Regions from separate parts of the Streptomyces fungicidicus genome, predicted to be linked through region 1. Evidence: riboswitches for the same ligand, from Rfam matches in the RefSeq annotation. Region 1 holds a riboswitch; the other holds the start of a gene.
The links. Region 1 has a riboswitch for thiamine pyrophosphate ahead of CNQ36_RS28385 (thiamine ABC transporter substrate-binding protein). Riboswitches for the same ligand answer to the same signal wherever they lie in the genome.
Positions count from the first base shown of each region.

Region 2: another riboswitch for thiamine pyrophosphate. It lies ahead of thiO (glycine oxidase ThiO); the one in region 1 lies ahead of CNQ36_RS28385 (thiamine ABC transporter substrate-binding protein).

Region 1 is NZ_CP023407.1:6,280,603-6,292,344, reverse strand. Features, by position in the region: gene CNQ36_RS28420 (hypothetical protein) at 1-46, shown strand, start outside; gene CNQ36_RS28415 (VOC family protein) at 167-574, shown strand; gene CNQ36_RS28410 (LOG family protein) at 625-1,746, shown strand; gene CNQ36_RS28405 (LAETG motif-containing sortase-dependent surface protein) at 1,895-2,596, shown strand; gene CNQ36_RS28400 (maleylpyruvate isomerase family mycothiol-dependent enzyme) at 2,662-3,459, opposite strand; gene CNQ36_RS28395 (ABC transporter ATP-binding protein) at 3,470-4,504, opposite strand; gene CNQ36_RS28390 (ABC transporter permease) at 4,505-6,178, opposite strand; gene CNQ36_RS28385 (thiamine ABC transporter substrate-binding protein) at 6,154-7,242, opposite strand; TPP riboswitch at 7,324-7,429, opposite strand; gene rlmN (dual-specificity RNA methyltransferase RlmN) at 7,454-8,560, opposite strand; gene CNQ36_RS34850 (hypothetical protein) at 8,699-8,875, opposite strand; gene CNQ36_RS28375 (phosphatidate cytidylyltransferase) at 8,973-10,100, opposite strand; gene frr (ribosome recycling factor) at 10,100-10,657, opposite strand; gene pyrH (UMP kinase) at 10,778-11,533, opposite strand; gene tsf (translation elongation factor Ts) at 11,724-11,742, opposite strand, start outside.
Region 2 is NZ_CP023407.1:2,080,484-2,092,225, reverse strand. Features, by position in the region: gene CNQ36_RS09505 (anthranilate synthase family protein) at 1-486, opposite strand, end outside; gene CNQ36_RS35825 (trp operon leader peptide) at 595-651, opposite strand; gene CNQ36_RS09495 (class II 3-deoxy-7-phosphoheptulonate synthase) at 748-2,100, shown strand; gene CNQ36_RS09490 ((2Fe-2S)-binding protein) at 2,253-2,489, shown strand; gene bfr (bacterioferritin) at 2,499-3,017, opposite strand; gene CNQ36_RS09480 (sulfite oxidase-like oxidoreductase) at 3,203-3,850, shown strand; gene CNQ36_RS09475 (deoxyribonuclease IV) at 3,867-4,745, opposite strand; gene pknB (Stk1 family PASTA domain-containing Ser/Thr kinase) at 4,780-6,708, opposite strand; gene CNQ36_RS09465 (thiazole synthase) at 6,930-7,724, opposite strand; gene thiS (sulfur carrier protein ThiS) at 7,727-7,927, opposite strand; gene thiO (glycine oxidase ThiO) at 7,924-9,090, opposite strand; TPP riboswitch at 9,088-9,199, opposite strand; gene CNQ36_RS09450 (avidin-fold protein) at 9,242-9,589, shown strand; gene CNQ36_RS09445 (NAD(P)/FAD-dependent oxidoreductase) at 9,630-10,871, shown strand; gene CNQ36_RS09440 (Rv2175c family DNA-binding protein) at 10,948-11,313, shown strand; gene thiE (thiamine phosphate synthase) at 11,534-11,742, shown strand, end outside.

The DNA.
Region 1 (11,742 bases):
CACCCTGGTGGTCGCCCAGCTCTCGGCCTGGCCGCTGGCCGGCTGAGCGCCCGCACCGGCGGTCCGGGGAACCGGTCCGAAAAATGTCCCCGCGGGCCGATGAGTTCCGGGCGGCTCCCCGGTCCAACCTCTCGAACGCTACGGAACCGAACGGGAGAAGCACCCCATGTACCAGCAGATGATCTTCGTGAACCTGCCCGTCAACGACCTCGACGCCACGAAGAGGTTCTTCACCGCGCTCGGCTACACGATCAACCCGCAGTTCAGCGACGAGACCGCCGCCTCGGTCGTGATCAGCGACACGATCATCGCGATGATGCTGACCCGGGAGAAGTACGCGCAGTTCACGAAGAAGGAGATCGTGGACGCCACGAAGAGCAGCGAGGTGCTGATCGCGCTGAGCGCCGAGAGCCGCGAGAAGGTCGACGAGCTGGTCGAGAAGGCCGTCGCCGCGGGCGGAACGATCTCCGGCGAGACCCAGGACCACGGCTTCATGTACGGCCGCGCCTTCGACGACCTCGACGGCCACACCTGGGAGGTCACGTGGATGGACCCGGCGGCGGTGCAGGGCTGAGGACGACAAGGGCCGGACGGGAGTTCGACGGCAGGGCCTAGCATGGGCGGGTGCAGACGAGTCCCGCCCATGCCGCCCATCACGGGGACCGCGAGATAGAGACACTCGAGGAGTTCGACGCGATCGTCTCGTCCCGCGGCACGCTCTCCGGATTCCGTGTCCAGGCCGTCGATCTGACCGACCGGACCCGGGAGTTGCTCACCACCGACACCTCGGGAGCCGTCTTCCTCGGCTGCCGTATGCGTCCGGACGCGGCGGAGAAGGTCCGCGCCGGGGGCGCCCTGGTCCTCCCGCCCGTCCCGGGCCTTCCCTTCGACCCCTACCGGGGGCATCTCTACACGCCCGGCGACCTGTTCGCCTCGCTCGACAAGGGCTACGAGGCGACACCGGACGCGCTGGCCTACGCCTGGTTCCAGCGGACCAGGTCGGACGGCGACATCCTCGCCTCCATGCTGCGCGCGGTCCACGACGACTCCATGTCGGACGCCCTCGACGAACTGCTCCGCGGAGCACGGGTCGTGGGGGTGATGGGCGGTCACGCGATGGCCCGCGGCACCGAGGAGTTCCGGGGCGCCGCCCGGCTCGGGCGGGCGCTCACCCACGCCGGGTTCACCGTGGCGACGGGCGGCGGTCCGGGCGCGATGGAGGCGGCGAACCTCGGCGCCTACGCGGCCCCGTACGACGGGTCGATGCTGGACGACGCCTGCGAACTCCTAGCCGGGGCACCCTCGTTCACCCCGTCGATCACCGACTGGGCCCGCGCCGCCTTCGAGGTGCGCACCCGCTGGCCGAAGGGCAACCACTCGCTCGGCATCCCCACCTGGTTCTACGGCCACGAACCGCCGAACGCCTTCGCCTCGCACATCGCGAAGTACTTCGCCAACGCCACCCGCGAGGACGGGCTGCTGGCCCGCTGCAACGCGGGTGTGGTCTTCCTGCCGGGCGCCGCCGGCACCGTGCAGGAGGTGTTCGACAACGCGACGCCGAACTACTACGAGTCGCGCGGCGAGCCCACGCCCATGGTGCTGGTGGACAGGGCCCACTGGACGGAGCGGCTGCCGGCCTGGCCGCTGCTGCGGTCGCTCGCCCGGGAGCGCTCGATGGAGGCCCGAATCGCCCTGGTTGACCGGATCGAGGACGCCCCGGAGGCCTTGAAACGTCTGGGTGGTTAATAAGAAGGCAAAGCCCGGGACTGCTATAGGCATATGCGTTGACACTACTTATGTGGCGCTTATAGACCTGGGAGCTACATGGGAGTGCTGATGCTCCGTCAACACTCCCTCAACCCCCCGCATTTGCGCTTTCCCGTAAAGGACAAACGTGGCAGTTCTGTCCGTATCCCGCCGCACCGTCTCGCGCTCCGTGCGCGCCCTCGGTGTCGTCTCCGCGTCCGCCGCCCTCGCGATCGGCGTCGCCGGCAACGCGGCGGCCTGCAACATCGACGAGTTCTCGGCCGAGGCCAAGTGCGTCGGTGACAAGGGCGTCATCAGCGTCACCGACGTGGACCCGGCCGGCGTCCCCGCCACCATCACCGTGTTCCTGCAGAACAACGGCGCCGACATCAAGAAGGTCGGCGAGCAGGTGGTCAAGGGCTCGGCCAAGGGCACCACCATCACCTTCGAGGAGGACTGGAAGCCGAACGCCGTGTACCGCGTCCACGTCGACGCGAAGCCCTACGTCGACGAGGACATCGAGCCCAACCTCACCACCCCGGGCACGGCCTGCAAGAAGGACGAGGAGCCCCCGGCTCCGGAGGAGCCCACTCCGACCCCCTCGGAGTCCTCCTCGACCCCGTCCGAGGAGCCCGGCACGCCGACCCCGTCGGCCCCGGAGAGCGAGAGCACCCCTCCGGCGGACACCGCGAGCAACGCGCCGTCCCCGGCCGGTGACTCGAACCTCGCCGAGACCGGCGCCAACTCCAACACCGGCCTGATCGCCGGCGTCGCGGCCGCCCTGGTCGTGGTCGGCGGTGGCGCGGTCTTCTTCGGCATGCGCCGCCGCGGGGCGAACAGCGCCCGCTGACGCCTCACGGACACCGCGGTGGCCCGTCCCCTTCCCGGGGGCGGGCCACTTCCGTCACCGGCGGCTCACCCGAACGTCGCCCGCTCCAGCCAGAGTTCCAGCAGCTTCCGGTCGCCGAGCACCTCGAGCCCGGGGGCGTCGAGCGGCAGCCGGCGGTAGAAGGCGAGCAGCACGGAGGTGAGCGGACCGCGCAGGGCGACGGTGGCCTTCTCGTGGCCCCGGCGCCAGGAGACGCCGTCCTCGTCCAGCTCGATCAGCCATTCCGCGTCGATCCCGGGACCGGCGTCGGTGGCGTGCAGATGGAGGGTGCGCCGGGGCCCGCGCAGACCGTGCACCGTGTCGTCCGGCAGCGTCCGCTGCGCCCACTCCACGATCTCCAGCCACTCGTCGATCGCGTCGGCGGCGGCGTCGGGCGCGACCTCGTAGGGCAGTCCGGCGGCCAGGGTGGCGTCCGCGCGGTGAACGGTCACCTCGTGCGTCACGCGCCGGGCCCAGAACCCGGTGTTGTGGATACCGGCCCAGCTCCACACCTCCGCGTCGGGACCGGCCCGGCGCAGCGCGCCGACGACCAGTTCGCCGGACTCCGCCAGCCACGCGTCCAGCGCGTCGGCGTCGCCACGTTCCGCGGGTCCCGCGAACCCGGGCACCCGGTCCTCCGGGATCTCCTCCCGGGCCCCGGTCGCCACGATCCGTTCCACCCAGCGCAGGGCCCCGCCGACATGCCGTACGAGCTGCTCGAGGGACCAGTCGGGAGTGGTGGGCACGGTGCCGGAGAGATCGGCGCCGGACGTCACGACCGTCCGCAACTTCCCTATCTGGTCTGCGATCTCCTCGCAGTAGCGGTCATGCGTGAGTGGTGTCATGCCGCTCACCCTATGCAGCGGCGCCCGCTCCCAGCACGGCGGTTTCCGCCACGTCGAACTCCACGCCGACCTCGTCCCCGACCTCCGGCGCGGCCCTGAGCGCGCAGGCCGCCTCCAGACGGGGGCCGTCCTCCGGCTGGAGGCGGACGGCGACATGGGTGCCGCGGAAGGTGCGTGCGGCCACCGTGCAGCGCAGGCCCTCGTCGGCCGGGACCAGGCGGACGCCACCGGGCCGGACGAGCAGCGTCCGGGTGCCCTGCGGGGCTCCCTCCGGTACCGGCACCTTGCCCCAGGGGGTCACGGCGACCCCGTCCGCGACCGTCGCCTCGACGACGTTCTCGAAGCCGAGGAAACGTGCCACGAAGGCGTCGGCCGGACGCTGCCACACCTCGAGCGGCGTGCCGGACTGGGCGATCCGCCCGTCCCGCATCACCACCACCCGGTCGGCCAGCGCGAACGCCTCGCCCTGGTCGTGCGTCACGGCGAGCACGGTCGTGCCCAGCCTGCCGAACAGCTCCCGCAGTTCGACGACCAGACGTTCCCGCAGCGACCGGTCGAGCTGGCCGAGCGGCTCGTCGAGCATCAGCAGCCGGGGACGGGGCGCGAGGGCGCGGGCGAGCGCCACGCGCTGCTGTTCACCGCCGGACAGCGCCGAGACGGCCCGTCCGGCGGCCCCCGGCAGTCCCACGAGTTCCAGCAACTCCCGCACGCGATCGGACTGTTCGCCGCGGGAGGCGCCGTGCATGCGCAGTCCGAAGGCCACGTTGCCGCCCACGTCCCGTTGCGGGAAGAGCTGGTGGTCCTGGAACATCAGCCCGACCCCGCGCCGGTGCGCGGGCACGCCCGACTGGTCCTGTCCGTCGAGCCGGATCCGCCCGGAGTCGAGGGGCTGCAGCCCGGCGACCGCCCGCAGCAGCGTCGACTTGCCGCTGCCGCTGGGCCCGAGCACACACACGATCTCGTGCTCGGCGACCCCCAGGCCGACGGCGTCCAGCACCGCCCGCCCGCCGAAGCGGACGGTCGCGGCTTCCAGGCTCAGCAGCATCTAGAACTCCCCGGTCCGGTCGGTCCGCAGCCGCTCGAGCACCAGCAGCGCCACCGCGCACACGATCATCAGAATCGTCGACAGGGCCATCGCCTGGCCGTAGTTGAGGTCCCCGGGCCGCCCCAGCAGCCGCGCCACGGCCACCGGCAGCGTCGGGTTCTCCGGCCGCGCGATGAACACCGTCGCCCCGAACTCCCCGAGCGACACCGCGAAGGCGAACCCGGCCGCGACCAGCAGCGCCCGCCGCACCATCGGCAGGTCCACCTCCCGCCACGCCCGCCACGGCGACGCCCCGAGCACCGCCGCCGCCTCCCGCAGCCGTGCGTCCACGGCCCGCAGCACGGGCAGCATGGTCCGTACGACGAAGGGCACGCCGACCAGTGCCTGTGCGAGCGGGACCAGGATCCAGGAGGCGCGCAGATCCAGCGGCGGCTCGTCCAGGGCGATCAGGAATCCGAAGCCGACCGTCACCGCGGACACCCCGAGCGGCAGCATCAGCAGCGCGTCGAAGCCGCGCACCAGCCGCCCCGCGTCCCGCCGGGTCAGCGCGACGGCGGCGAGACCGCCGATCAGCACGGCGATGACGGTGGCGGCGACGGCGTACCGCAGCGAGTTGCCGACCGCCTCGATCGGCGCGGCGAGGAACACTCCCCCGTCGTCCTCGGCCAGCGCCCGGTAGTAGCCGAGGCCGGCGGTGCCGAAGGACCGCTGAACCAGCACCCCGAGCGGGAGCAGGAGCAGGACGGCGACGGTGGCGACGACTGCGCCGAGCAGCGTCCACTGCCCCGCGCCGCGCGGCCGGCGCGCGGTCACCGAGGCGTCCACCAGCCGCAGCGCGGTCTCCCGCCGCCGTACGGTCCAGGCGTGCAGGGCGAGGATCGCGCCGACGGCGACGAACTGGATCATCGTAAGGACGGCGGCCGTGGAGAGGTCGAAGATCTCTGAGGTCTGGCGGTAGATCTCCACTTCGAGGGTGGAGAAGGCGGGCCCGCCGAGGATCTGCACCACGCCGAAGGAGGTGAAGGTGAACAGGAAGACCATCAGCGCGGCGGCGGCCACGGCGGGTGCCAGCGCGGGCAGCGTGACGGTCCGCCAGGCCGCGAACCGTGACGCCCCGAGCATCCGCGCGGCCTCCTCCTGACGCGGGTCGAGCTGCGACCACAGTCCGCCCACCGTGCGGACGACGACGGCGTAGTTGAAGAAGACGTGCGCGAGCAGGATGGCCCACACCGTGGTGTCCAGCCGTACGCCCCACAGGTCGTCGAGGAGTCCGCCGCGTCCGACGAGCGCCATGAACGCCGTACCGACGACGACCGTCGGCAGCACGAACGGCACGGTGACCGCGGCCCGCAGCACCTGCTTGCCGGGAAACTCGAAGCGGGCGAAGACATACGCGCCGGGCAGGGCGATCAGCAGGGTGAGGGCGGTGGAGACGGCGGCCTGCCAGGTGGTGAACCACAGGACATGCCGGACGTCGGACTGCGCGAGCACGTCCCCGATCCGCCCGAGGTGCCAGGTCCCGTCGGCCTTCAGCCCCCGGGCGACGATCGCGGTGACGGGATAGGCGAAGAAGACGGCGAAGAACGCGACGGGCACGGCCATCAGGCCGAGCCGCGCCGCGTTCCCGCGCCGCCTCGCCGCGGCCCGGCTCACTTCAGTACGAGCGAGGTCCATGCCTTGACCCACTGGTCACGGTTGTCGGCGATCCTCGCCGGGTCCATGGTCTGCGGACTCTTCGCCTGCGGCCCGAACTTCGTGAACTCCTCGGGCACCTGGGCGTCCTCGCGCACCGGATACACGAACATGTTGAGCGGCATGTCGTCCTGGAACCGCTTGGTGAGCAGGAAGTCGAGCAGGGCCTTGCCGCCCTCCGGGTTCGCGGCGTTGCTCAGCAGCCCCGCGTACTCGACCTGGCGGAAGCAGGTGCCCTCGGCGACGCCGGTCGGCGCGGTCGCCGGCTTCGGGTCCGCGTAGATGACCTCGGCGGGCGGCGACGAGGCGTAGGACACCACCAGCGGCCGGTCCGCCTTGGCCTTCTTGCCGCCGGCCGAGCCGGAGAACTCCTCGTTGTAGGCCTGCTCCCAGCCGTCGACCACCTTCACGCCGTTGGCCTTGAGCTTCTTCCAGTAGTCCTGCCATCCCTCGTCGCCGTACTTCGCGGCGGTGCCGAGGAGGAAGCCCAGGCCCGGCGAGGAGGTGGAGGCGTTCTCCGTGACAAGGAGGTCCTTGTACTCGGGCTGGACCAGGTCGTCGAGGGACTTCGGCGGGGTCAGGCCGTGCTCGTCGAACCACGCCTTGTCGTAGTTGACGCAGACGTCACCGCTGTCGACGGGGGTGACCCGGTGCTTGTCCTGGTCCGCGCGGTACTCGTCGAGGACCAGGTCGGAGCCCTTCGCCTCGTACGGCTGGAACAGCCCGTTGTCGAGCGCGCGGGACAGCAGGGTGTTGTCGACGCCGAAGAAGACGTCGCCCTGGGGGTTGTCCTTGGTCAGGATCGCCTTGTTGACGGCCTGCCCGGCGTCGCCGTCCTCAAGGACCTTGAGCTGGTAGCCGGACTGCTTCTCGAAGGCGGCGACCACGTCCTTGGACACGGCCCACGAGTTGTGGCTGACGAGGGTCACCGTCCTGGACCCGCCGCCGTCGCCGCCCGCGTCGCCGTCGCCGGACGACCCGCACGCGGACAGCGTGACCAGCCCCAGCCCGACGGCCAGGACCGTGACCTTCTTGGTGATGCCCACTTGATTCCTCCTGGAGTGACCAGGAAGAGACGCGGCCCTGCCCGAAACCCCTGGACGGGGCCCCGGGCAGGGCGCAAACAGCTCGAGTGATGACCGATCTCCCTACCCAGAATGACCTGGGCCAGGTTCGGAGGGTCTGCGGCCGGTGCCGCACTCTCAGCGCTGTGGCGCTCCCCTGTCGGAATATGAAGATGTGCTTACTCGGGTCACCTTACCGTTCGCTCGCGGCGAGCTGGCCGCACGCCCCGTCGATCTCCTGGCCACGGGTGTCCCGGATCGTCACCGGCACACCGTGCGCGGCGATCGCCTCCACGAACGCCTTCTCGTCCTCGGGCCGGGAGGCGGTCCACTTGGAGCCGGGCGTGGGGTTGAGCGGGATGAGGTTGACGTGCACGGGCCGGCCCTTGAGCATCCGGCCGAGCCGGTCACCGCGCCAGGCCTGGTCGTTGATGTCCCGGATGAGCGCGTACTCGATGGACAGGCGCCGCCCGGACCTGGCCGCGTACTCGAAGCCCGCGTCGAGCACCTCGCGCACCTTCCACCGCGTGTTCACGGGGACGAGGGTGTCGCGCAGCTCGTCGTCGGGGGCGTGCAGCGAGATGGCGAGCCGGCACTTGAAGCCCTCGTCGGAGAACCGGTGGATGGCCGGCACGAGCCCGACCGTGGACACGGTGATCCCGCGCTGGGACAGCCCGAGCCCGTCGGGCTCGGGGTCGGTGAGCCGCCGGATGGCGCCCACGACCCGGTTGTAGTTGGCGAGCGGCTCCCCCATGCCCATGAACACGATGTTGCTGAGCCGCGCGGGGCCGCCGGGCACCTCGCCGTCCCGGAGCGCCCGCATCCCGTCGACGATCTGGTGCACGATCTCGGCCGTCGACAGGTTCCGGTCCAGCCCGGCCTGCCCGGTGGCGCAGAACGGGCAGTTCATGCCGCATCCGGCCTGCGAGCTGATGCACATCGTCACCCGGTCCGGATACCGCATGAGCACCGACTCGACGAGCGTCCCGTCGAACAGCTTCCACAGCGTCTTGCGGGTGGTGCCCTGATCGGTCGACAGATGACGCACGACCGTCATCAGCTCCGGAAGCAGCGCCTCCTGGAGCTTGCCGCGGGAGCCGGCGGGGATGTCCGTCCACAGCTCCGGGTCGTGCGCGTACCGCGCGAAGTAGTGCTGCGACAGCTGCTTGGCGCGAAACGGCTTCTCACCGGCCGCGACGACCGCCTCCTTGCGCTCGGCGGGCGTGAGGTCGGCAAGGTGCCGCGGCGGCTTCTTGGCTCCGCGCGGCGCGACAAAGGTGAGTTCTCCGGGCTTAGGCATGGCTGTACCAGTGTCGCAGATCGACTCGGGTGGACCGGCCCGCCCTCGTCGAGGGGCGTGACGTGCGCTACGCCTGCGCAGGTCCGGCGGCCCGGCGACGGCCCGGTGTCACGGGTCAGCGCGGGTCGTCCCCGCGGGTCAGAACAGGGCGGTGATCAGCCCGACGACCGTGCCGAAGTACTTCTTGCTGCGGTGCCCCGGGCCGCAGTAGCGGCGGACCCTGCGCCGGCCCTTCTGGTCGAGCAGCGCACCGCAGTACGCACAGGGCAGGTCACCGTGATATCTGCCGTCGTCTCCCCGCCGCGCACGCGCCATGGCGGCACTCTCCTGGACGTTTTGGATCACCCGTCGCCGTGAAGACGAACTGCCTCCGCCCGGAGCGGGCGGAGGCAGTTCGGGAGGCGAGTGCCGGTCATCCCGACCCGACGAACAGCACCAGCAGCAGCCACACCACGGGCGCCGTGGGCAGCAGTGAGTCCAGGCGGTCCATGATGCCGCCGTGGCCCGGGAGCAGTGTGCCCATGTCCTTGATGCCCAGATCGCGTTTGATCATGGACTCGCCGAGGTCGCCGAGCGTGGCGCTGGCCGCGACCGCGAGGCCCAGCAGCAGGCCCTGCCACCAGACGCCGTCGTCGATCAGGAACTGCATGCACAGCGCGCCGGCGACCATCGCGAAGGCCACCGCGCCCAGCAGGCCCTCGCGGGTCTTGCCGGGGCTGATGCGCGGCGCGAGCTTGTGCGTGCCGAAGCGCCAGCCGACCGCGTACGCGCCCGTGTCGCTGACCACCGTCAGCAGCAGGAAGGTGAGGACGCGCCAGGCGCCGTCGTCGGCGGTGAGCATCATCGCGACGAACGTCGCCAGGAACGGGACGTAGAACACCGCGAAGACGCCGGCCGTGACGTCCCTCAGATAGTTCTCGGGGGACGCCGTCATGCGCCAGACGAGCACGGCCAGCGTGGTGAGCGCCATGGCGATCCACGCGCCCTCGGTCTCCCATGCGTACCCGGCGGCGACCATGGCCGCACCGCCCAGCGCGAGCGGGACCAGGGGCGCCTTGATGCCCTTGCGCTCCTGCAGCCGCGACGTCAGCTCCCACAGGCCGACCACCACGGCGAGGGCGACCACGCCGACGAAGACCGCCTTGACGACGAAGAGCGAGGCGACGATCACCGCGCCGAGTCCGACGCCGACGCCTATCGCCGCGCCGAGATCGCGCCCCGCGGTCTTCTTCTGCGGTGCGGGGGCCGGCTGCGGCGCGTCGGGCATGGGCTCCGGATTCTGCGGCACCTCCCCCGGGAGGGGGCGGGCCCGCGTCGGCTCGTCTCGGAACAGGGGGCCGCTCAGCAGAGCGGTCCCCCGGTCCGCATCCTGGTTTCCGCCGTGTTCGGGTACGTCGGGCACGATGGGCATGGGACGCGTCTGCGGCGCGTTGTGCGCATCGTACGCGTGCCCCGCCGGAGCGGCCGCCCGGCCGGGCGCGTGGTCGGACGGCGGCCCCCAGTACCCGGTCTGCGGCGTCCCCCAGGAAGAGTCGTTCATCAGACTTCGAGCAGTTCCGCTTCCTTGTGCTTCAGGAGCTCGTCCACCTGGGCGACGTACTTCGCGGTGGTGTCGTCGAGCTCCTTCTCCGCACGGCGGCCCTCGTCCTCGCCGACCTCGCCATCCTTGATCATCTTGTCGATGGCGTCCTTGGCCTTGCGGCGCACGGAGCGGATCGAGACCTTGGCGTCCTCGGCCTTGGCCTTGGCGACCTTGATGTAGTCGCGACGGCGCTCCTCGGTGAGCTCGGGGAACACCACCCGGATGATGTTGCCGTCGTTGCTCGGGTTGACGCCCAGGTCGGAGTCGCGGATGGCCTGCTCGATGTTGCGCAGCGCGCTCTTGTCGAACGGCGTCACCACGGCCATGCGCGGCTCGGGCACGGAGAACGAGGCCAGCTGGTTGATCGGCGTCGGCGCGCCGTAGTAGTCAGCCACGATCTTGTTGAACATCGCCGGGTGCGCACGGCCGGTGCGGATCGCGGCGAAGTCCTCCTTGGCGACCACGACGGCCTTCTCCATCTTCTCCTCGGCTTCGAGGAGGGTCTCTTCGATCACCACTTGCTCCTGCGTGTCTTGAGTAGGCCCGGCCGTGGTTCCCCGTCGGGGCGACGGCCGGCTGCGTCGCGTCTTCTTCCTGCACGGTTCCCGACCGGCAGGACATTGTCCATCCCCCGGTCAGTTGCGGCCGGCTTGGTCCCCCACCAGCGTGCCGATCTTCTCACCCTTGACGGCGCGGGCGATATTGCCCTCCTTCAGCAGCTCGAAGACGACGATCGGGAGGCTGTTGTCACGGCAGAGGGTGACGGCCGTGGCGTCGGCGACCTTCAGGTCCCGGGTGATGACCTCGCCGTAGCCGAGCGCGTCGAACTTCACGGCGTCCGGGTTGGTCTTCGGGTCGGAGTCGTAGACGCCGTCCACGCCGTTCTTGCCCATGAGCAGCGCCTCGGCGTCGATCTCCAGGGCGCGCTGGGCGGCGGTGGTGTCGGTGGAGAAGTACGGCATGCCCATACCGGCGCCGAAGATGACCACGCGGCCCTTCTCCAGGTGGCGCACGGCGCGCAGCGGGATGTAGGGCTCGGCGACCTGCCCCATGGTGATGGCCGTCTGCACCCGGCAGTCGACGCCCTCCTTCTCCAGGAAGTCCTGGAGGGCGAGGCAGTTCATCACGGTGCCGAGCATGCCCATGTAGTCGGAGCGGGCGCGGTCCATGCCGCGCACCTGGAGTTCGGCGCCGCGGAAGAAGTTGCCGCCGCCGATGACGATCGCGATCTCCGCGCCGTCCCGTACGACTGCCGCGATCTCACGCGCGATGGCGTGCACCACATCGGGGTCGACGCCGAGGCCGCCGCCACCGGAGAAGGCCTCTCCGGACAGCTTCAGCAGAAACCGGCCGCGCACTTTGCCGTCGTCGCTCTTCTCAGCCTTGGTCATCGGGGATCCCGCCTCTTTCACGTGTTGCACATGCGAAGAAGGCCATTGCCGGTGGGGTGTGCTTCGCATCCCATGCGGCAATGGCCTCCTCGTCAGATCTGCTGTCGTCCGGCACGCGCGCGTGCGTGGACGCGTAGCCGAACGGCTGCTGTCGACCCTATCGGGGTCGCGCGCCCGTCGCGGTACGGACTCAGATGCCGACCTTGATG
Region 2 (11,742 bases), 4.2 Mb from region 1:
CGCGCCCCGCTCGCCCTCCAGCAGGCGCCGGAACAGCGCCAGCGCGTCGGCCCGCCCGAACCCGGGGATCCGCCCCTGGTACGTCCGCCGGATCACGAAGTTGGCGCCCTCGCCCCGTCCGATCTCCTCGTCCAGCACCCGCCCGACGATCCGCGCGTACTCCTCGTCGCCGACGTCGAAGCCGCCGCCCTCGACGCGGACGTCATGGGCGGGGAGCAGGTCGAGGGCGTCGGCGAGCGGGATCTCGTACCGCTCCTCGGGCGTCAGGACCAGCAGCGGGGTGCCGTCGTCGCGGACGTCGAAGCCGCGCTCGCGGATCTGCCGGAACGGGACGACCGCCAGGCACTCGTCCGGCAGCTCGGACAGGAGGTCACGCGTGCCGGCCGGGCCGATCAGCAGCTCGACCACGTCGTGGTCGCGGCCCGGCGTGCGGCGGCGCAGCAGGGCGAAGGGTCGGTCGTCGTGCGGGAGCTGTGCCAGGTCCATGGGGGCCTTCCTCGTTCTCGTCGCTGTCGTGAGCGTGAGGAACGACCCCGGAGAAACACCGAAGGCCGCCCCTCGGGCGGCCTTCGCGAAGTCTGTGGATACGCGCAGTCAGTGGGCCGCCGGAGAAGCGGGCCACCACCAGTTCTGGATCGAGTGCGCGAACATGCGACGCACCCTACCCCATGTCCACGGAGCGTATTGCGTGTCTCACTTGCTGGGCACGGCCCGGAGGGCGTGAGAGCACCCCGTAATGTTGAGGGCGTGACCGTGAACGCTAAGACCAGCGCGAGCGCTGGCAACACCTGGCGAGACCTTCCCGCGGCGCAGCAGCCCGAGTACCCCGATGCCGAGGCTCTGCGCGATGTGATCGCGGACCTCGAGTCGTATCCGCCGCTCGTCTTCGCGGGCGAGTGCGACCAGCTGCGCGCCCGGATGGCGTCCGTCGCCAAGGGAGAGGCGTTCCTCCTCCAGGGCGGCGACTGCGCCGAGGCCTTCGACGCCGTGTCCGCCGACCACATCCGCAACAAGCTCAAGACGCTCCTGCAGATGGGCGCCGTGCTCACGTACGCCGCGTCCGTGCCGGTCGTGAAGGTGGGGCGGATCGCGGGGCAGTACTCCAAGCCGCGCTCCAAGCCCACCGAGACGCGTGACGGCGTGACGCTGCCGACCTACCGGGGCGACTCCGTCAACGGCTTCGCCTTCACCGAAGAGGACCGGATCCCGGACCCCGAGCGGCTGAAGCGCATGTACCACGCCTCGGCCTCCACGCTGAACCTGGTGCGCGCCTTCACCACCGGCGGCTACGCCGACCTGCGCCAGGTGCACGCCTGGAACCAGGACTTCGTGAAGTCGTCCCCGTCCGGCCAGCGCTACGAGCAGCTCGCCCGGGAGATCGACAACGCGCTGAACTTCATGCGGGCCTGCGGCACCGACCCGGAGGAGTTCAAGACCGTCGAGTTCTTCTCCTCGCACGAGGCGCTGCTGCTCGACTACGAGTCGGCCCTCACCCGTGTCGACTCGCGCACCGGTCAGCTGTACGACGTCTCCGGCCACATGGTGTGGATCGGCGAGCGCACCCGGCAGCTGGACCACGCGCACATCGAGTTCGCCTCGAAGATCCGCAACCCGGTCGGCATCAAGCTCGGCCCGTCCACCACGGCCGAGGAGGCGCTGCAGTACATCGAGCGCCTCGACCCCGAGCGTGAGCCCGGCCGGCTGACCTTCATCGTCCGGATGGGCGCGGACAAGATCCGCGACAAGCTCCCCGAGCTGGTGGAGAAGGTCACGGCGTCCGGCGCGACCGTGGCGTGGGTGACCGACCCGATGCACGGCAACACCTTCGAGGCGGCCTCCGGCCACAAGACGCGCCGCTTCGACGACGTGCTCGACGAGGTCAAGGGCTTCTTCGAGGTCCACAAGGGTCTGGGCACCCACCCGGGCGGCATCCATGTGGAGCTGACCGGCGACGACGTCACCGAGTGCGTGGGCGGCGGCGACGAGATCTTCGTCGACGATCTGCACCAGCGCTACGAGACGGCCTGCGACCCGCGGCTCAACCGCAGCCAGTCGCTCGACCTGGCGTTCCTCGTCGCGGAGATGTACCGCGACCAGTAGCGGGATCCGCCGGTGAGACCGGCGCGGGGTGGGGCGCGTATCACAGCGGAGCGCGTCCCACCCCTCTTCTGTGGGTCGGGGGCGGCAGGTAAGGTTAGGTTAGCCTCACCGATCAGGGGTCGGGGCAGGCTCGGCCAGTACCCTTTCGGGAGGTGAACCGCGTGTTCGTCTGCAGTTGCTTCGGTGTGACCGAGGAACAGGTGAAGAGTCACGCGGACGCCGGAGCGTGCACGCCCCGGCAGATCGCCTCCGCCTGCAAGGCCGGCACCGACTGCGGCGGCTGCGTGCGGCGCATCCAGGCGCTGCTGGGCCGCGGTTCCTGCCCGCGCCGTCAGCTCGTCGACCAGGGCGAGGCGCCGCTCACGGCGGAGCTCCCGAAGGCCGCCTAGCCCCTTCCGCTACCGCGTCGAGAAGCCGCTGGTCCCCGGGCCCGACGGGTCGGGCTGGGACTGCTCGACGACCGTCGACAGGTACAGCGACTCGCCCAGCTTCTCGATCAGGTCCAGCTGGGTCTCCAGGTAGTCGATGTGGTGCTCCTCGTCGGCCAGGATCGCCTCGAAGATGTTGGCCGACGTGATGTCGCCCTTGGTGCGCATGACGTCCACCCCGCGGCGCAGCCGGTCGATCGCCTCGAGTTCGACCTCGCGGTCCGCCTGGAACATCTCGGTCACCGTCTGGCCGACCCGGACGTGGAACAGCCGCTGGTAGTTCGGCAGGCCGTCGATCAGCAGGATGCGGTCGGTGAGCACCTCGGCGTGGCGCATCTCGTCGAACGACTCGGCGCGCGTGTACTCGGCGAGTTTCGTCCAGCCCTTGTGGTCCTGCAGTTTCGAGTGCAGGAAGTACTGGTTGATCGCCGTGAGCTCGGCGGTCAGCTGCTCGTTCAGGAACTCGATGACCTCGGGGTCGCCCTGCATCGCATGGGCTCCTTCCGTGCGGGGGGACAGGCAAGGATGGGGCGCATGATTCCACCGGCGGGGAAGATCGTCCAGTAAGTCTTCACTTAGTAAGTAAGTCCGCACTGGGTGCCATATGTGCCTGTTTGACCGAATCTGCGGGGCCCGGTTCAGGGGCATCGTCACCGGTCTGTCAGGATGGGGACATGGGTCAGCCGGCGGAACGCGAATCGGGGGAGCGCGCATCAGAAGGAGCGGCGCGATCCGAGCTCCCGCCGGGGCAGCGGCTGCAGCGGGGCTGGCCGGTCACGCACTACGGGCCGGTCCCCAAGTTCCGGCCCGAACGCTGGGACTTCCGGGTCTTCGGCGCCACCGCCGACGGTGAGAAGCACTGCTGGAACCACGAGGAGTTCACGGCCCTGCCGTACACCACCGTCGTGGCCGACCTGCACTGCGTCACCAAGTTCAGCATGGTCGGCGCCGAGTGGGGCGGCATCCCGGCGCGCACCATCGTGGACATCGCCCCGCCCGCGCCGGACGTCACCCATGTGATGGTCTGGGCGGAGTACGGCTTCAGCTCCAACCTGCGGCTCGCCGACTTCACCTCCGAGCGCGCCCTCTTCGCCACCCACAAGGACGGCGAGCTGCTCACCGCCGAGCACGGCTTCCCGCTGCGCCTGGTCGTCCCCCATCTGTACGCGTGGAAGGGCCCCAAGTGGGTCCGCGGAGTGGAGTACATGACCGCCGACCGCCGGGGCTTCTGGGAGGAGCGCGGCTACCACAACATCGGCGACCCCTGGAGCGAGCAGCGCTACTCCTACCAGGAGGAGCCCGGGGACGGCCCCGAGCTCTGAGCGCCCGCCGGGCCGGTCAGCCGTCGCGCAGCTTCTTCAGCCGCTCCACGTCCGCCGCATGTCCCTCCTTGCCGCCGGGCGTCTCGATGACCAGCGGCACGCCCTCGGTCGCCGGGTGCGTCATCAGCGCCCGGAACGGGTCCTCGCCGATGTGTCCGGCGCCGATGTTCGCGTGACGGTCCTTGTGCGCGCCGGCCACATCCAGGGAGTCGTTGGCGTGGATCAGCTTCAGCCGTCCCTCGCCGACGGTGTCCACCAGCAGATCCAGCGTCCGGTGCATCCCGCCGGGCTCGGCCAGGTCGTGCCCGGCCGCGAAGACATGGCAGGTGTCCAGGCAGACGCCCAGCTTCGGATGGGCGTCCAGCGCCTCGAAGTACGGCCCGAAGTCCCAGGTCCGCGAGCACAGCGAGGCGCCCTGGCCGGCCGTCGACTCCAGCAGCAGGAACGGGTCGTCGTCATGGGTGAGCTCGTCGAGCAGCGGCAGCAGGTGTTCCCGCACCTGCCGCAGCGCCACCGGCCGCTCCCGCCCGCCGGTCGCGCTGCCCGTGTGCACCACCACGCCCAGCGCGCCGATCTCCCGGCCGCGCCGCAGCGAGTGCCGCAGCGACTCCACGGACCGCTCGACGGTCGCCTCGGTGTGCGACCCGAAGTTGATCAGGTACGGGGCGTGCACATAGGCCGGGATCGACCCGGCCGCGCACGCCTCGCGGAACGCCTCGTCCTGCTTCGGACTGCCGGACGGGGTGGCCCAGCCGCGCGGGTTGGCCACGAAGACCTGCACGGTCTCGGCGTTCAGCTCACGGGCGTAGGACAGGCCGACGGAGTGCAGGCCGCCGGCCACCGGGACATGGCCGCCGACCGGGTTGCGGGCGGGGCCGGACAGGTGACTCTTCACCCGTCAAGGGTGTCATGAGCGCCGGGGCGGTCCGTCAGCGGATCTCGATGGTGATCGTCGAACCCCTGGGCGCGGTGTCCCCGCCGTCCACGGACTGGCTCCGGACGGTGTCGCCGAACAGGCCGAGCAGTCCGCGGTCCTCCTTCACCCGGAACCCGGCGCCCTCCAGCCGCGACCTGGCGTCGTCGACGCTGTCGCCGACCACGTCCGGCACCTCGACCATCTCCGGGCCCTTGGACAGCGTCAGCGTCACGGTGTCGCCCTCGGCGACCTGACGGCCCTCGCCCGGGTTCTGCCGGGCCACCTGGCCGGCATCGTGCTCGGAGTTGACCCGCTCGGGGGCGATCTTCACCTTGAGGCCGGCCTCCTCCAGCCCGGCGCGGGCGTCCGCCAGGTCGTCGCCGGTCACATCGGGCACGTCCACCGGGCTGCCCTTGCTCACGGTCAGCGCCACCGCCGAGCCCGCGCGGACCTTGGTGCCCTTGCCGGGCTTCGTGGAGATCACCGAGCCCCGGGGCACGCCGTCGCTGAACTCACGGGTGACCATGCCGGGCTCCAGGCCCTCGTCCTTCAGCACGTCCCGCGCCCTGTCCAGCGGGTAGCCGTCGAGGTCGGGCAGCCGCACGGTCTCCGGACCCTTGGAGAGGGTCAGCGCCACCGGGTCGTGGCTGCGGATGCGGGCCCCCGCCTTCGGATCGGTGCTGATCACCGTGCCCCGCTCGACCGTGTCGCTGAACGCCTCGTTCACCTCGCCCACGTCCAGCCCGGCCGTCGCCAGCCGGTCCCGGGCCTCCTTCTCGGTCTTCGCCAGCAGCGGCGGGACCTTGGTGAACTGGCCGGAGTTGATGTACCAGATGCCCGTGCCGACGCCCAGCGCCAGGAGCACGGCCACGACGACGGCCATCGGGCCGCGCCGCAGCCCCGTCCGGCGCCGGGGCGGCAGCGGCGGCGGCGACTGCAGACGGCTGGTGTGCTGCGGGGAGCCCGCGCCCTCGCCCTCCTCGTCGACGGGCAGCGGGCGCGGCACCGTCAGCGCGCGAGGGATGACGCTCGTGCGGTCCTCCGCGTTGTCGTGCTCCGACGTCAGCGCCTGCGGCGGCACCGCGTCGAGCTGCTCCGCGGTGAGCCGGGCGCGCCCCGCGCGGACCTGGGCGAGCAGCGCCACCGCGTCCTGCGGGCGGATCGCGGGGTTGCGGGCGGTCGCCGACGCGACCAGCTCGTCCAGTTCGTACGCCATGCCGGGCACGGCGGCCGACGGGGCCGGCACGTCCTCGTGGAGATGCTTGTAGAGCACGATCGCGGGGGAGTCGCCGTCGTGCGGCTTCTCGCCGGTCAGCATCTCGTACAGCAGGATGCCGCAGGCGTAGACGTCCACGCGGGGGTCGGCGATGCCGTTCTCGATCTGCTCCGGGGCCAGGTACGAGACCGTGCCCAGCACGGTGCCCGTCGTGTTCGTCACCGTGTCCACGGCGCGGACCAGACCGAAGTCGGCGACCTTGACCCGGCCGTCGTCCCCGATCAGCACGTTCTCGGGCTTCATGTCCCGGTGCACGAAGCCCGCCCGGTGCGCGGCGCCGAGCGCGGCGAGCACCGGCTCCAGGATGTCCAGCGCGGCCCGCGGCTGGAGCGCGCCGCGCTCGCGCAGCACGTCGCGCAGGGTGCAGCCGGCGATGTACTCCATCGCCAGATAGACGTACGTCCCCTCGGTGCCCTGGTCGAAGACCTGCACCACGTTCGGGTGGGCCAGACGGGCGACGGACTTCGCCTCGCGGATGAAGCGCTCGACGAACGAGCGGTCCGCGGCGAGGGAGGGGTGCATCACCTTGAGCGCGAGGACGCGGTCCAGACGGGTGTCCACGGCCCGGTAGACCGTGGCCATACCGCCGACCGCGATCCGCGCCTCGACGCGATACCGGCCGTCGAGCACCTGCCCGACCAGGGGGTCCTGAAGGGTCGTATCCACGCAGCGAGTCTACGAGCCCGCGCCGACACTCCCGCCCCCTTCCGCCCCCGTTGGAGCGGACCTGTGACGCGCGTTACCCAACGCAGCTACGCAGCCGCAGCTGCGGGCAGTCGTGCCGCCTGGGCGGCACGGGTGGGCGCTGGGGGTACCCCCTCTGGGGGAGGCACCCGGCAAGCGCCGGCCGGCGAAACCCAGCCCCGCCCAGCCAAGGCACCCCCCGCCTAGAACGCAGGCCGCTCCGGATCCAGCTCCGCCAAGCCCTCCGCAGGAGACGACGCCGAGGCGAACCACCGCCGCGGAATCCGCCCCGCCCGCCGCGCCAGCCGCCCCGCCTCCACCGCACCACGCATCGCGGAAGCCATCAGCACGGGTTCCCGCGCCCGCGTCACCGCCGACGCCAGCATCACCCCCGCACACCCCAGCTCCATCGCCAGCGCCACGTCCGACGCCGTCCCCGCCCCCGCGTCCAGGATCACCGGCACCCCCGCCCGCTCCACGATCAACTCGAAGTTGTGCGGGTTGCGGATCCCCAGCCCCGACCCGATCGGCGACCCCAGCGGCATCACCGCCGCACACCCCACCTCCTCCAGCTTGCGCGCCAGCACCGGATCGTCGTTGGTGTACGGCAGCACCGTGAACCCGTCGTCGACCAGCGTCTCCGCCGCGTCCAGCAGCTCCACCGGATCGGGCAGCAGGGTCCGCTCGTCGGCGATGACCTCCAGCTTGACCAGATCGGTGCCGAGCGCCTCCCGGGCGAGCCGCGCGGTGAGGACGGCCTCACCGGCGGTGAAGCACCCCGCCGTGTTCGGCAGCACCCGGACGCCCAGCTTCTCCAGGACCGACAGCACGGACCCGTGCACCGACGGGTCCACCCGCCGCATCGCGACGGTCGTCAGCTCGGTCCCGGACGCCACGAGCGCCCGCTCCAGCACATCGAGGCTGGGCGCCCCGCCGGTGCCCATGATCAGGCGGGACGTGTAGGACGTACCGCCGAGGAGGAACGGATCGTCGGCCATGGTCAGCCTCCCTGGACGGCGGTCAGCACTTCCACGCGGTCACCCTCGGAGAGGGCGGTGGCGGACCACTGCGCGCGCGGGACGACGGTTTCGTTGAGGGCGGCGGCGACCCCCGAGGGCGCCGCGGTGAGCGACCTCACCACGAGGTCGAGAGCGGTGCCGGGCGCGTACTCCCGACGCTCCCCGTTGACCGAGACGTTCATGCGGGCTGCTCCGTGCGGACGGCGGCGCCGAAGCGCCGGGGGGTGAACGGGCGGGCCACTTCAGGGAGTGCGCCGGTGGTCAGGACGTGCGCCATGACGTCGCCGGTGACCGGGGTCAGCAGGACCCCGTTGCGGTAGTGGCCGGTGGCCAGCAGCAGCCCGTCCAGCGCGGTCGGGCCGAGCAGCGGCGCGTTGTCGGGGGAGCCGGGGCGCAGTCCCGCCGTGGTCTCGGTCAGCGGCAGCTCGGTGATGCCGGGGGCGAGTTCGTGGGCGTCGCGCAGCAGCTCGTACACGCCGCCCGCGGTGACCGTGGTGTCCCAGCCCATCTCCTCGCTGGTCGCCCCGATCACCAGCTCCCCGTTCTCGCGCGGCACCAGGTAGACGTGGCTGCCGCGCACCACGGCCCGCACCGTCCGGTTCAGGAAGGGGCCGTGCCGCGCGGGCATCGTCAGCCGCACCACCTGCCCCTTCACGGGACGCACGGGCGGCAGCACGTCCGCGGGGACGCCCGCGAGGCGCCCGCTGAGGCTGCCCGCCGCGAGCACCACCTGCCCGGCGTCCAGCCCGGTGCCGTCGGAGGTGACGACGCCCGTCGCCCGGTCCCCGGTGACGACGAGCCGCTCGGCCCGCGTGCGGTGGACGGTCACGCCGGCGCGCTCGCAGGCGGTCAGCAGTGCGGCCGCCAGCCGCCGCGGATCGATCTGGTGGTCGCCGTCCACCCGCAGCCCGCCCCGCACACCGGGCGCGAGCATCGGCTCCAGCCGCCGGCACTCCCGGCCCGACAGCCACTGCGAATCCAGCCCCGACCGCTGCTGCAGCGCGTGCAGCTCCCGCAGCAGGGCGCGGTCGTCGGCGTCCAGCGCCACGGCGAGCGTGCCGCAGCCCCGGTAGCCGAGGTCCCGGCCGGTCAGCTCGGTCAGCTCGGCGGCGAAGTCCGGATACCGCCGCGCGGAGGCGAGGTTCAGGCCGAGCAGGTCCTCCTCGCCGTGGTGCAGTTCGGTGACGGCGGCCAGCATCCCGGCGGCCACCCGGGCGGCGCCGCCGCCCGGCTCGGGGTCCGCCAGTGCCGTGGCGAGACCGCGCTGCGCGGCCCGCCAGGCCGTGACCAGACCGATGATCCCGCCCCCGACGACGAGGACGTCCGGCGTACGCGTGGGCGACATGGGCGTCCAGCCCCTCCCTTCGCCGGCATGACCCGGATCAGGTTCGTACGGTCGGAGGCCGCCAGCCTCCCTCTCAGCCCGGTGCGTCCGGGCTCCCGCGAGTGCTTGTACGTTGGCCACCCTAGCAACGCGTTCGAAAGGGAGACCCCGCGTGGCACGATCGCTCGACGGACTCGTCCTCGCCCCCGTGGCCGACCAGGCTCCGGGCCAGGTCGGGACCCGTACCCGGTTCGCCTACCACCAGCGGGACGGCGAGGTGTGGGCCGAGTACGCGGGCGGCGACGTCGTACGCGGGTACCTGGTGGGCACCCGTACGGAGGACCGGCTGGACTTCCGGTACGTGCAGCTCAAGCAGGACGGCACGACCTCCTCGGGGCACTGCGTGTCGACGGTCGTGGACCTGCCCGACGGGCGGGTCCGGCTGGAGGAGAGCTGGGAGTGGGAGTCGCAGCGGGGCAGCGGGACGAGCGTGGTGGAACAGCTGCCGGGGCTCGGATGACCGGCCGACTGACGGCCTGTCGGATGTCTGGGGTGATCAGGTGAGCGAGCGGACGCGGCAACCGGGACGGCCCGAGCCGCGGCGGGTGGTGGTCGCGGGCGCGGGCATGGCCGGCGTGCAGACCGCGGTCGCCCTGCGCGATCAGGGTTTCACCGGCACCGTGACCCTGATCGGCGCGGAGCCCCACCAGCCCTACGACAGGCCGCCGTTGTCCAAGGCGGTACTGCTCGGCAAGGCCGAGGACTCCGCCTTCGACGTCGACTTCGAGGAACTCGGCATCGAACTGCGGCTCGGCTGCGAGGTGCTCGGGCTGCGCCCCGGGGACCACGAACTGGACACCGGGGCCGGGCCGGTCCCGTACGACGTGCTGGTGGTCGCCACCGGCGCGGAACCGGTGCGGCTGCCGGGCACCGAGGGCGTGCCCGGCGTCCATCTGCTGCGCACCCTGGACGACGCCGAACGGCTGCGGCCGGTGCTCGCGCGGCAGCACGACGTCGTGGTGGTCGGCGCCGGCTGGATCGGCGCGGAGTTCGCCACCGCGGCCCGCGAGGCGGGCTGCGCGGTCACCGTCGTGGAGGCCGAGGAGCGCCCGCTGACCGGCACGCTGCCCGCCGAGGTGGCCGCCCCGATGGCCGCCTGGTACGCCGAGGCCGGTGTCGGGCTGCGCACACGGGCGCGCGTGGCGCGTGTCGAGCCCGGAGCGGTGGTGCTGGACGACGGCTCGCGGCTGCCCGCGGGCGCCGTGGTCGTCGGCATCGGCGCCCGGCCCGCCACCGCCTGGCTGGCGGGCTCCGGGCTCGCGCTCGGCGCGCACGGCGAGGTCCTCGCCGACCGGCGTCTGGCGACCTCCGCGCCGGATGTGTACGCGGTCGGCGACTGCGCGTCCTTCCCGTCCGGGCGCTACGGCGAGCGGCTCCTCGTCCACCACTGGGACAACGCGCTGCAGGGGCCCCGCACGGTCGCGGCGAACATCCTCGGCGCGCCCGCCGGGCGGGCACCGGCGGTCTACGACCCGGTGCCGTACTTCTGGTCCGAGCAGTTCGGGCGCTTCGTGCAGTACGCGGGGCACCACGCGCACGCCGACCGGACCGTGTGGCGCGGGGACCCCGCCGAGTCGTCCTGGAGCATCTGCTGGCTGCGGGGGTCCCGCCTGGTGGCGCTGCTGGCGGTGGGGCGGCCCCGGGACCTGGCGCAGGGACGCCGGCTGATCGAGGCGGGCACGGCACTGGACCCGGAGCTGCTCGCGGACCCGGCGCGTCCGCTGAAGTCGGCGACCGTGTGAGGTTCGGGCGCGGCGCGTCCGCCCAGGTGGGCGGGGCCGACTTCCTCCTGTCAGTGGCAGGTGGCAGGCTTGTCCCGTGACCGAGATTGACGCAAAGATCGATGCTCTCGTCCCCGCATGGCTCACCCTCCCCGAGATCGCCGAGGAGTTCGGCATCGAGGTGACGCGTGTCCGGCAGCTGGTCAAGGAGGGCCAGCTCATCGCCGTACGCCGAGGTGAGAACCGCGCACTGCACGTCCCCGCCGCCTTCATCGACGGGGACAAGATCGTCAAGGGCCTGACCGGCACCCTGACGCTCCTGCGGGACGACGGCTTCACGGACGAGGAAATGCTGGAGTGGCTGTTCACCCCCGACCCCTCGCTGCCGGGCACCCCTGCCCAGGCGCTGAGCGAGAACCGTGGCACGGAGGTGAAGCGCCGGGCCCAGGCGCTCGCGGTCTGACCCGCACCCGGCCGGGCGACGCGCCGGGGTGACGCCCGCCGGGCCCGCTCCGGGAGCCTCCCGGAGCGGGCCCGGACGGACCCGTGCGCACCGGGCGCCGGGGGCCTCTCGCGGGCGCCGGCGCGGCGGCATAGGGTCCGTTGCGGTGTGCGCTCCGCCCGTGACCGTCGCGAGCGCCCGCCGGGTCCGTACGCCGTCCACACCCCCGGGGGTCACCCGCATGCCCGACACCACCGCCGCCGACACCGCCCGTGCCCGGCTCGCCGACGCGCGGGTGTACCTGTGCACCGACGCCCGCAGGCGGCAGGGCGACCTCGCGGAGTTCCTGGACGCGGTCCTGGCCGGCGGGGTCGACATCGTGCAGCTGCGGGACAAGGGCATGGAGGCCGGCGAGGAGCTGGAGCACCTGGCCGTCCTCGCTGACGCCTG